Regions from separate parts of the Sedimentibacter sp. MB35-C1 genome, predicted to be linked through region 3. Evidence: riboswitches for the same ligand, from Rfam matches in the RefSeq annotation. Region 3 holds a riboswitch; each other region holds the start of a gene.
The links. A riboswitch is a leader RNA that binds a small molecule or an ion and turns the genes downstream of it on or off. The one in region 3 is predicted to bind cyclic di-GMP.
Positions count from the first base shown of each region.

Region 1: it holds a riboswitch for cyclic di-GMP, as region 3 does, so the genes downstream of both, RBQ61_RS05755 (hypothetical protein) here and flgB (flagellar basal body rod protein FlgB) in region 3, are expected to answer to the same signal.
Region 2: it holds a riboswitch for cyclic di-GMP, as region 3 does, so the genes downstream of both, RBQ61_RS14140 (transglutaminase-like domain-containing protein) here and flgB (flagellar basal body rod protein FlgB) in region 3, are expected to answer to the same signal.

Region 1 covers NZ_CP133188.1:1,252,975-1,256,255, forward strand. Annotated here, with positions in the region: gene RBQ61_RS05750 (HD domain-containing phosphohydrolase) at 142-1,044, opposite strand; gene RBQ61_RS05755 (hypothetical protein) at 1,392-1,784, opposite strand; cyclic di-GMP riboswitch class I at 1,846-1,921, opposite strand; rRNA gene RBQ61_RS05760 (16S ribosomal RNA) at 2,396-3,281, shown strand, end outside.
Region 2 covers NZ_CP133188.1:2,902,796-2,906,076, reverse strand. Annotated here, with positions in the region: gene RBQ61_RS14155 (DNA-processing protein DprA) at 1-529, shown strand, start outside; tRNA gene RBQ61_RS14150 (tRNA-Leu) at 564-643, shown strand; gene RBQ61_RS14145 (GNAT family N-acetyltransferase) at 821-1,327, shown strand; cyclic di-GMP riboswitch class I at 1,393-1,479, shown strand; gene RBQ61_RS14140 (transglutaminase-like domain-containing protein) at 1,577-2,446, shown strand; gene RBQ61_RS14135 (type IV pilus twitching motility protein PilT) at 2,480-3,281, opposite strand, start outside.
Region 3 covers NZ_CP133188.1:1,393,976-1,397,256, forward strand. Annotated here, with positions in the region: gene RBQ61_RS06600 (hypothetical protein) at 1-72, shown strand, start outside; gene RBQ61_RS06605 (DUF6470 family protein) at 88-696, shown strand; gene fliW (flagellar assembly protein FliW) at 689-1,138, shown strand; gene RBQ61_RS06615 (carbon storage regulator) at 1,132-1,365, shown strand; cyclic di-GMP riboswitch class I at 1,689-1,771, shown strand; gene flgB (flagellar basal body rod protein FlgB) at 1,888-2,277, shown strand; gene flgC (flagellar basal body rod protein FlgC) at 2,291-2,722, shown strand; gene fliE (flagellar hook-basal body complex protein FliE) at 2,725-3,024, shown strand; gene fliF (flagellar basal-body MS-ring/collar protein FliF) at 3,056-3,281, shown strand, end outside.

The DNA of each region.
Region 1 (3,281 bases), 140 kb from region 3:
TTCCTTATAATAATATATAATTTAGTATTTACTGTATGGCTATTATTATTTTGGAAAAATTAAACAGAATTTATAGTTTTTTAGTTTAAACACGCTTTTAGTCCATTATTATAATCGTTATAGGAGTGATTATATAATAAATTATAAAATGCCATCATCTTTTAAAATCATTTCAAGAGCAAAAACAACATCTTTGTCATAAAATTTTCCTATTAAACTTTTAAGCTCCTCAATTGCCTGGTTAGGCGGCATTCCGCTGCGGTATGATCTGTCAGATGTCATGGCATCATATGAATCTGCAACAGCAATTATTTTTGCTTCCATTCGTATCTCATTTTCTTTTAATTTATTTGGATAACCTGAACCGTCCAGCCTTTCGTGATGCTGCTCAACAATAGTTGCAACATCCTTTGAAAACTTTCCTTGCAAAAGTTCAGAGCTGTATGTGCTGTGTTTTTTTATATAATTAAATTCGTCATTGCTAAGCTTCGAAGGTTTATTTAGTATTTCATCCGGTATAAAGTATTTACCCACATCATGAAAAAGAGATGCAAGAGCTATTGTGTAATTAATTTCACCGGAAAGCCCTAGCTTGTCTGCAATTCTAACTGAATAATCTTGTACTCTGTTACTGTGCCTGTGAGTATATAGATCCTTTGCTTCAGATTTTTCCAATAAGTTTTTTAGGTCGTGGGTATATGCAGACAAAAGGTTGTAAACAGGCTGAGAAGTGATATATAGCATTTTGGTATCAGTGATTGTTCGGAAAGGAACAGTTTCTTTTATATTTTGGACATAAAAATAATCACCCTTTTGCATTTTTATGCTTTCGCCTCCGGTACCTATAACTATTGAACCTTCAATAATATAATAAAATTCCATTAAATCTTTAAAGTTTCCAGGAGTAATACTGTTTGGGCGATCAGCCCTAAATTCATACAGCATTATCTCAAAATCATCTTTTTTAGCAAGCAGGTTCAGCGTTGAAGTTCCTATTATCTGATCAATGCATTTGCTATCTTTAAAAATATACAAGCCTTCCATGTAATTGCTCCCTTATCAATAGTGTTAATCTATTATATCACTATATGGAAAAAAGAAAATATTTAGTTATAATTAGCGCTTTGTCTCTCTACTATGTCTTCGGTTATGACTTTTGCAGTGCCTCAGTTACAAGACAATTCTCCTTTCCAAAAACGGCATCAGCCTGGGGGGTATGCGTTATTTTTTTGGCAGTAGATGTGATTCAAACCCTTCAACAGTAAATACTCATCAAAATGCATCTATATTAAATAGGTGATGTATTATGTTTTTTTGATTAAATAAATCGTATAATAATTATGTTATTAAAGCAAAAAATTTAGGAGAGATTCAATCTCTCCTAAATTTTTTTAATGAGCATAGCAAGGGTCGACTAATACTACTCTGTCATAAATCTGAACTTCAACGTATGTCTTTGTTAATACTACACCTTCTCTTGCAGCTTTTTTAATTAATAAGTCTACTTTCCTGCTGGTTTTCCTTAACAGGTTTTCAATAATTCTATCAATTGACCTGTTTAACTGCTGCTCGCTTTGATCTTTGAGAACCTCTTTTTCTGCTTTTTCCACAGCCTTATCGATCTCTTTGTAAATGTAGTTATTTGTCTCTTCAATCATAATTAAAAGTTCCTGGCTTATGTTCTGCTCTGATTTTTGATAGGCTTGTGCAACAGGGCCAAGTAAAGCAAGAATTCCAATCATGATGACCAAAAGAGAAGCTGTTTTCTTAATTCCTTTGTACATTTTGATATCCTCCTTTAACGTTCTTCAACCTATATGAAGGAAATAAAATAAAAAACTTCCTTTCGGTAGCTGGCTGCCAGTTTAAAGGCCCTATAGCTTTGCGCCGCTAATTTTCATTAGGTTTGCCATTATCGGTTGAAGTGAAAATATAAGTTTTATTTAATTTATTTTATCATATAGTCCTATATATTGCAATTAGTTTTAGGAAAATTTATAATAAGTATGAAAAATATGGATAGGGACAAGATGTTGACAATCACTTTTATATGTGCTAAGATAACATTCCTTTCACAAGGAAATGCGAAGTAAACAGAGAAATAAAAAAATAGTTGACAACATCACTTGGATGTGATAAACTGTTCAAGCTGTTAGGGTAACAGCGAAGAGAACCTAGACAATAAAACAGCATAAGAAACCTTTGAGAGTTCAAAGAAAAAAAGAACCAAAGTAAAGAAAGACAAAGATAAGCTAAGCGCTATCTTGAGTATGTCCTAACCCGATTTTATCGACCAAAAGGGAGAAAAAATCGATGGTAGGTCAACCGCAACGAATTCCTAATTTATGCGACGCAAGGAGCAAATAAATTAGTGAATGAGACTGCGACAGGAATATAAAACGAGAGTTTGATCCTGGCTCAGGACGAACGCTGGCGGCGTGCCTAACACATGCAAGTCGAACGAGATTTACTTTTTCACTGAGAACTCGAACATCTACAACAAGCACAAAAGTGCATAATATAATAAGATGTAGAAAAACAGCGAGTTGCACATTTGTGCTTCACGCTAAACCCAAGTGACAACACACTTGAAATTCGAGAGCTAAGTGAAAAGGTAAATCTAGTGGCGGACGGGTGAGTAACGCGTGAACAATCTGCCCTGTACAAAGGAATAGCCTCGGGAAACCGGGATTAAAACCATATAACACTTGATGACCGCATGGTCGATGAGTCAAATCGTTAGAGGTATAGGATGAGTTCGCGTCTGATTAGCTAGTTGGTGGGGTAAAGGCCTACCAAGGCGACGATCAGTAGCCGGCCTGAGAGGGTGAACGGCCACACTGGAACTGAGACACGGTCCAGACTCCTACGGGAGGCAGCAGTGGGGAATATTGCACAATGGGGGAAACCCTGATGCAGCGACGCCGCGTGAGTGAAGAAGGTTTTCGGATCGTAAAACTCTGTCCTTGGTGAAGAAAAAAATGACAGTAGCCAAGGAGGAAGCCCCGGCTAACTACGTGCCAGCAGCCGCGGTAATACGTAGGGGGCGAGCGTTGTCCGGATTTACTGGGCGTAAAGGGTGAGTAGGCGGTAGTATGTGTCAGATGTAAAAGGCTAAGGCTTAACCATAGTTAGCATTTGAAACTGTATTACTTGAGTGCAGGAGAGGTAAGCGGAATTCCTAGTGTAGCGGTGAAATGCGTAGATATTAGGAGGAACACCAGTGGCGAAGGCGGCTTACTGGACTGTAACTGACGCTGAGTCACGAAAGCGTGGGTAGC
Region 2 (3,281 bases), 1.5 Mb from region 3:
TCCTTCACAGGAGGGATACGAAGTCAGTTCAATCTTTGCAGAGAGACTTACAGAGGAGCAGTGCTGCATAGTAAGTGGTTTTGCATCAGGTTGTGACGAGTCTGCTCATAATGGATGTCTACAAGCCAGAGGAAAAACAATAGCAGTTATACCTTCAGGGCATCTTCATGTAATTAAGAATAACAAAGTTTTGTATAATATGATAATTATAAACGGCGGCGCAATAGTATCAGAGCTGCCTCCAAACGCAAAGACAGAAAAACATGCCTTTATAGATAGAAATAGGATTGTTGCTGCTCTCTCTGACGGAATAATTGTGATAGAAGGAGGACAGAGAGGAGGAACTTCGCATACTGTTAAATTTGCGAACGCTTATAACAAGCCTGTTGCGTATACAACGAGCTTTTCATTTGCAAAACAAACATCAATATTCAGCAATAATATTGAGATAATAGATAGCTTTGAAAAACTTGTAAATTTTAAAAAAAAATCGTGTAAAAAAAATCTTGACAAAGTAGCAGCGCAGTAGTATAATCAATTTTGTTGCTGACGAAAGCGACTTCGCGGATGTGGCGGAATTGGCAGACGCACTAGACTTAGGATCTAGCGGGATACCGTGGGGGTTCGAGTCCCTTCATCCGCACTAACAGATGAACCTATCAAATTATGGTAGGTTTATTTTTTTACTCTAAATCGTACAAAAACCTCACAAAATTATTTGAATATTAAGTCATAAAAAACAGCCATTCAAAAGAATAACACAATCAACTCCTGTTAACATAATATATTACAAGAAATAAATTATGGAGTGAGGTAAGAAATGAATATTGTTGTGGAAACTGACAGGTTAATTATAAAAGAATTTGAGGAAGCAGATGTTCCAAGCCTTTATAAAATAGAAAGTGATAAGAAAATTATTGAATTTTTACCGTGGGTTAAATTAAGTAATGAAAAAGAATGCCGAAGGCAGATAAAGAAATATATAAATGAATATAAAAAAAACAAATTGAACAGCTGGGCGGTAGCAATAAAAGAAACAGGTGAAATAATTGGTATAACACGTTTAATATATTCAAATAAAATAAAAGGAGTCGAACTGGGAACAAAAATTCTACCAGAATACTGGAATAAGGGATATGCATCTGAATTAAGCAGAGCAATTGTTGATTATGGATTATATGAATTGGGAATTGATGAAATTACGGCGGTAACGGATATAAATAATGTAGGAGCCATAAAATCACTGATAAATATGGGCATGCAACTTAAGAAGTACGGCTATTATAATGGAACAGAGGCTGCGTTTTATAGCATAAAAAGAGAATAGTAAATATAACGTCATATATTCAACTATTTTGTTGACAAACATATGAGGGTATGATACTATTAACTTAATTAAATAGGCAAAATTTTCTAAAGGAAATGGCGCAAAGCTATAGGGTCTAACCCATGAAAATGGTATGACAGCCAGTTGCTGTACGTTGGTACATTTATGATTGTTAGCTTTGCTGTCTCCAGCAAAGCTTTTTCTATGCCATTGAATATGAAAAGGCCTACATACAGGAGTTGACGAGCTATGAAAATATTAAGAATATTGATTATTTCATTGATTATGATAATTGCTTTTTCATCTGCTGCATATGGTGAAGATTTGTACAAAGGATCAAAATCGGAAATTGATGTATCGGATTCTGCTGATGGCTATATAAAAGTAAGATATTTAGATGAAACTACAAAAAAGCTTAAGGTAATAATTGAAAAAGAATCTGAGCAATATACATATGACTTAAACAATAAAGGAGAATATGATACATTTCCACTTCAGATGGGAGACGGAAAGTATAAGATCAAAGTGTTTGAAAACATTAGTTCAAACAAATATGCTACGAAACAGACCATAAGTATTGATGTTAAGTTAACTGATCCAAATGCTCCATATTTAGTATCAAATCAAATGGTGAATTATTCAGACGAATCTGACACTGCAAAAAAAGCAGAGGAGCTTACTGAAGGGAAAGCAACAGATATAGAAAAAGTAGATGTTATATATGATTATGTAATTTCAAACATTGTATACGACAACGATAAGGCAAAGACAGTAAAGAGCGGGTATCTTCCTGTTCCGGATGAGATACTTAAAAGTAATAAGGGTATATGCTTTGATTATTCGTCTGTAATGGCAGCCATGCTTCGATCACAATCAATTCCTACAAAGCTTGTAACTGGGTATTCGTCAAATTTAAGCGCATACCACGCTTGGAATGAAGTTTATACAGAAGAAACAGGGTGGATAACCTTAAATGAGATGTATTTTGACGGAGAACATTGGAAGCTTATGGATTCGACAATTGCTTCGACAGCGAAACAATCCAATAGTCCTAGGGTTATAGAACAGACGAACAAACTAATAGATTCAAAATATTACACAAAAAAATATGAATATTAAATGCATGGGAGGGCGTAAGCCCTCCCTGAATTTTTATATTAATTTTCTTGCCATTGCATCTGGATCCATGGCATAGAGCAAGGCATTCTCCTTTGTTATCATTCCGCTTCTATATAACTCTAAAATACTTGTATCCATAGATTTCATTCCTTTTCCGTCCAAAGAATAAATGACACTGTTTAGTTGATGCACTTTAGAGTCTCTAATTAAATTTGAAACAGCATTATTAACTACCATAACTTCAAATGCAGCAGCTCTGCCTAAAACAGGAGAAGGAATCAAGTGCTGGGATATTACAGCTCTTAGCTGCATTGACAGTTGTATTCGTATTTGCTGCTGTTGGTTAGAAGGGAATACGTCTATTATTCTATCCATAGTATTTGCGGCTCCTGTTGTGTGAAGGGTTGAAAGAACAAGGTGCCCTGTTTCAGCTGCTGTAAGAGCAATTTCTATAGTCTGCAGATCTCGCATTTCACCGATAAGCATTACATCAGGGGCTTGCCGAAGTGCAGAGCGAAGGGCGGATACATAGTCTTTAGAGTCTGTAGTTATTTCCCTTTGACTTACTATAGATTTTTTGTGCTTATGTATAAATTCAATTGGATCTTCAAATGTCATTATGTGGCAGTTGCGTTCACTGTTTATTTTGTCGATTATGCATGCAAGAGTAGTAGATTTACCGCTGCCTGCCGGCCCTGTTATTAAAATCAGTCCTTTGGTCTTTGTGTATAAGTTCATTACATCATCAGGTATACCTAATTTTTTTGGATCAGGAAGATCAAAAAAAACAGACCGTATAACAGCTGCATATGAATTTCTCTGCATGTATGCACTT
Region 3 (3,281 bases):
TATTCATACAACGCAGCATTGTCAATGGGTAATAAAATTCTTCAAAACAGCTTTATAGATTTTATGAATTAGCAAGGAGTGTTTGAAATGATAGAACCGCTGTTGGAAATTAAAGCTATACCAATGTCTATAGAATTTAAAATAAATCGAGCGCGCTATGAAATTGCAAATGCCAGTGCTACATTTGAATTGAAAAGGGATGAAGGCGGGCTTCAAATGGAGATGAAGCCGACAAGGCTTAATATCGATACAGTTGAAGCAAGGTATTCGGCAGGCATCAAAAGTGCAATGCGTTCAGTAGAAGATTTTGCTAAAAATGGTGTTCATGCTGCATACGAAGCTACTGCCACATATGCGAGAGATGGAAATCTTATGTTGGATATCAACATTAAAGATAATCCCATAGCCGAAATTGCCATGAAAAAATTCTTCAGCGATGTGGAGTTTAACCTTGGATTTATTCCAAACACAGGCCCTGATATCTCATGGGATATTGGAGGAATTTCTATGAATTTTGAAATGGATAAGCTTGATTTTGATTGGAATATTGAAAGACCTGTTATAAATTTTATTCCCGGAAGCATAGAATTTACTATTAAAGAATATCCAAAAGTAGAAATTAATTATATAGGTACCCCTATTTTTGTGCCGCCAAGTGCGAATCCTAATCATAAGGAGATAGATACATTTGCCTAAAAAATATATAAACACAAGAGATTTCGGAGAAATTGCGGTTGAAGAAAATGATGTTATAAGGTTTGTATGCGGCATGTATGGATTTGAAAAATATAATGATTATGTAATATTAAAAGATGATCCTGAAGACGATTTTATGTTTTTGCAGGCAATTGACAATACAGATTTGTCATTTGTGCTTGTAGATCCATATGCTGTTATCAGAAACTATGAGCCAATAGTAAATGAAGAAGACTTAAAGGAATTGGAAGTTAAAAGTGAGGCGGATCTTAAATTTTTGATAATTGCAATTATAAAAGAGAACGTTGAGGATTCAGTTGTCAACTTGAAAAGTCCGATTGCGGTTAATCCTGAGACTAGAAGAGCTAAACAGGTAATATTGCAAAATTCATATCCTCTCAGATACAATATAATAGTAGCTGGGGAGGAGAGAAAATGCTAGTTATAAAAAGAAAAGTCTCAGAATCAATACTTATCGGAGAAGATATAGAAATTATTATTTCTGAAATTTCTCAGGATAAAGTAAAGATTGCTATTGATGCTCCTAAAGAAATAACAATCACAAGAAAAGAATTAGCTGAAACATGTAAGTTTAATATTACAGCTTCTGAGAAAGTCAGCAAAACAAAGCTGAGCGATATAAAAAAGCATTTAAAAGAACATAAATAAGTAAATTTTTGTAAAAAATTAATAAAAAGTTTAGAAAAATTTCTTCTAAATTATTTATTTTTGTATATGTTTTTATAATATAAATTAATAAAAACATACGCGTATGAATAGATATTCGCGTATGTTTTTTTGTTGTTTGTAAAATTTCAGGTATTTGCGCTGCAAAGCAGGATATAGAAAATTACATATATATACAAAAATAGAAAAATATAAAATAAAAAATAATCAATAGACTGAATATTATGCAATGTCAAAAAAGCTTGCATTTTGTAGCATTTTATCATATAATAACCATATTAAAATATTATTAAAAAAAAATTAAGAATTGAAAAAGGTAAAACTGCCGAAAGACAGTGACACAAAACTATAGGACCTAAGGAGCAATCTACGGTTGCCAGTTGCCAATACTGATTATATATCTAAAGAATATATATATAATTTATTATGCAGCTGTGCAAAAACTAATAAATTATATTTTTTGTACTCATTTTTAGTGATAATTTTAGTAAGGGGAAGGTTACCATGAATATAAGTGAAAGCAATAATTTAAATCTATTGAATAAGAGTCTAAACGGGCTTTGGCTCAGGCAGCAAATCACTATGGAAAACATAGCGAATTATTCTACTCCTGGATATAAAAGCAAGTACGTAGAATTTGAAAATTTGCTGAGATCTAACTTGGAAAATATAGACGGAAAAACAAAATCACAAATTAATAATCAAATAAATTCCAGCAGTATTTTGATTGATGAGAATGAAAATTTATCATTGAGGCTGGATGGAAATAACGTAGATTTGGATAAGGAAAATCTTCAACTTGCAAAAACACAGATTCAATATATGTACAATGTAGCAGAAATGAATTCATATTTTTCAAAGCTCAAGTCGGTAATTTCTGAAGGTAAAAAATAAAAGGAGGTAATTCATGTCGTTTTTAAGATCGCTTAATATCAGTGGTGCAGGTCTTACTGCCCAAAGATTGAGAATGGACATCATATCAGAAAATATAGCAAACATTGATACAACTAGGACAGAGGAAGGCGGTCCGTACAGAAGAAAAATAGCGGTACTCTCATCAACTTCTAATTTCAAAAATATGTTAATCCACAATTTAGATGAATATGAAGCCGGTAATGTTGAAGTAACAGAAATAGTTGAAGATCAAAGCGAGTTTAAGCTGGTTTATAACCCGGAGCATCCGGATGCAGATGAAAATGGATATGTAAGCATGCCTAATGTTGATTCGTTGAAAGAAACGGTGGATATGATGGAAGCTTACAGAGCATATCAGGCAAATATAACTGCATTGAATTCTATGAAACAACTGGCGGTTAAAGCTCTGGAAATAGGGAGGTAGAAATGTTTATAGAACCAATAAAGCCTATTCAGGTAATAAAGCAGCCAGGTGAACAAATAAAACAAGACAACAAAAAAGGTGAAACCTCATTCAAATCCATATTTAGCAATGCGCTTGAGAATTACGTGGAGTCAGAGGCTAAGGTTGAGGAAGACATATACAGGCTGAGCGTCGGTGAAAGTGATGATTTACACAGCATGATGATTAATGCACAAAAAGCTGAAATATCGCTGGATTTGGTGGTGCAGCTCAGAAATAAAGCCTTAGATGCTTACAATGAAATAATGCGTATGGGAGTATAGCTTGATTCCATAACTAATTTAGGAGCTACAAATGGCAGAACAATTTAGGAACATTTGGAAAAACACAACAGAGTTTTGGGGAAAACTCAGTGGCAAGATAAAGAAGTTAATAATCGGCGGACTTATTGGATTAGTAGCAGGGGCACTAGTAATAACTATTGTTCTAAACAATAAAGGTTATGTAGTTCTTTTCAGCGATATAGATGAACAGGAAACTGCAGAAGTAATGAAGCAGTTACAAGAAAATAATGTTGATT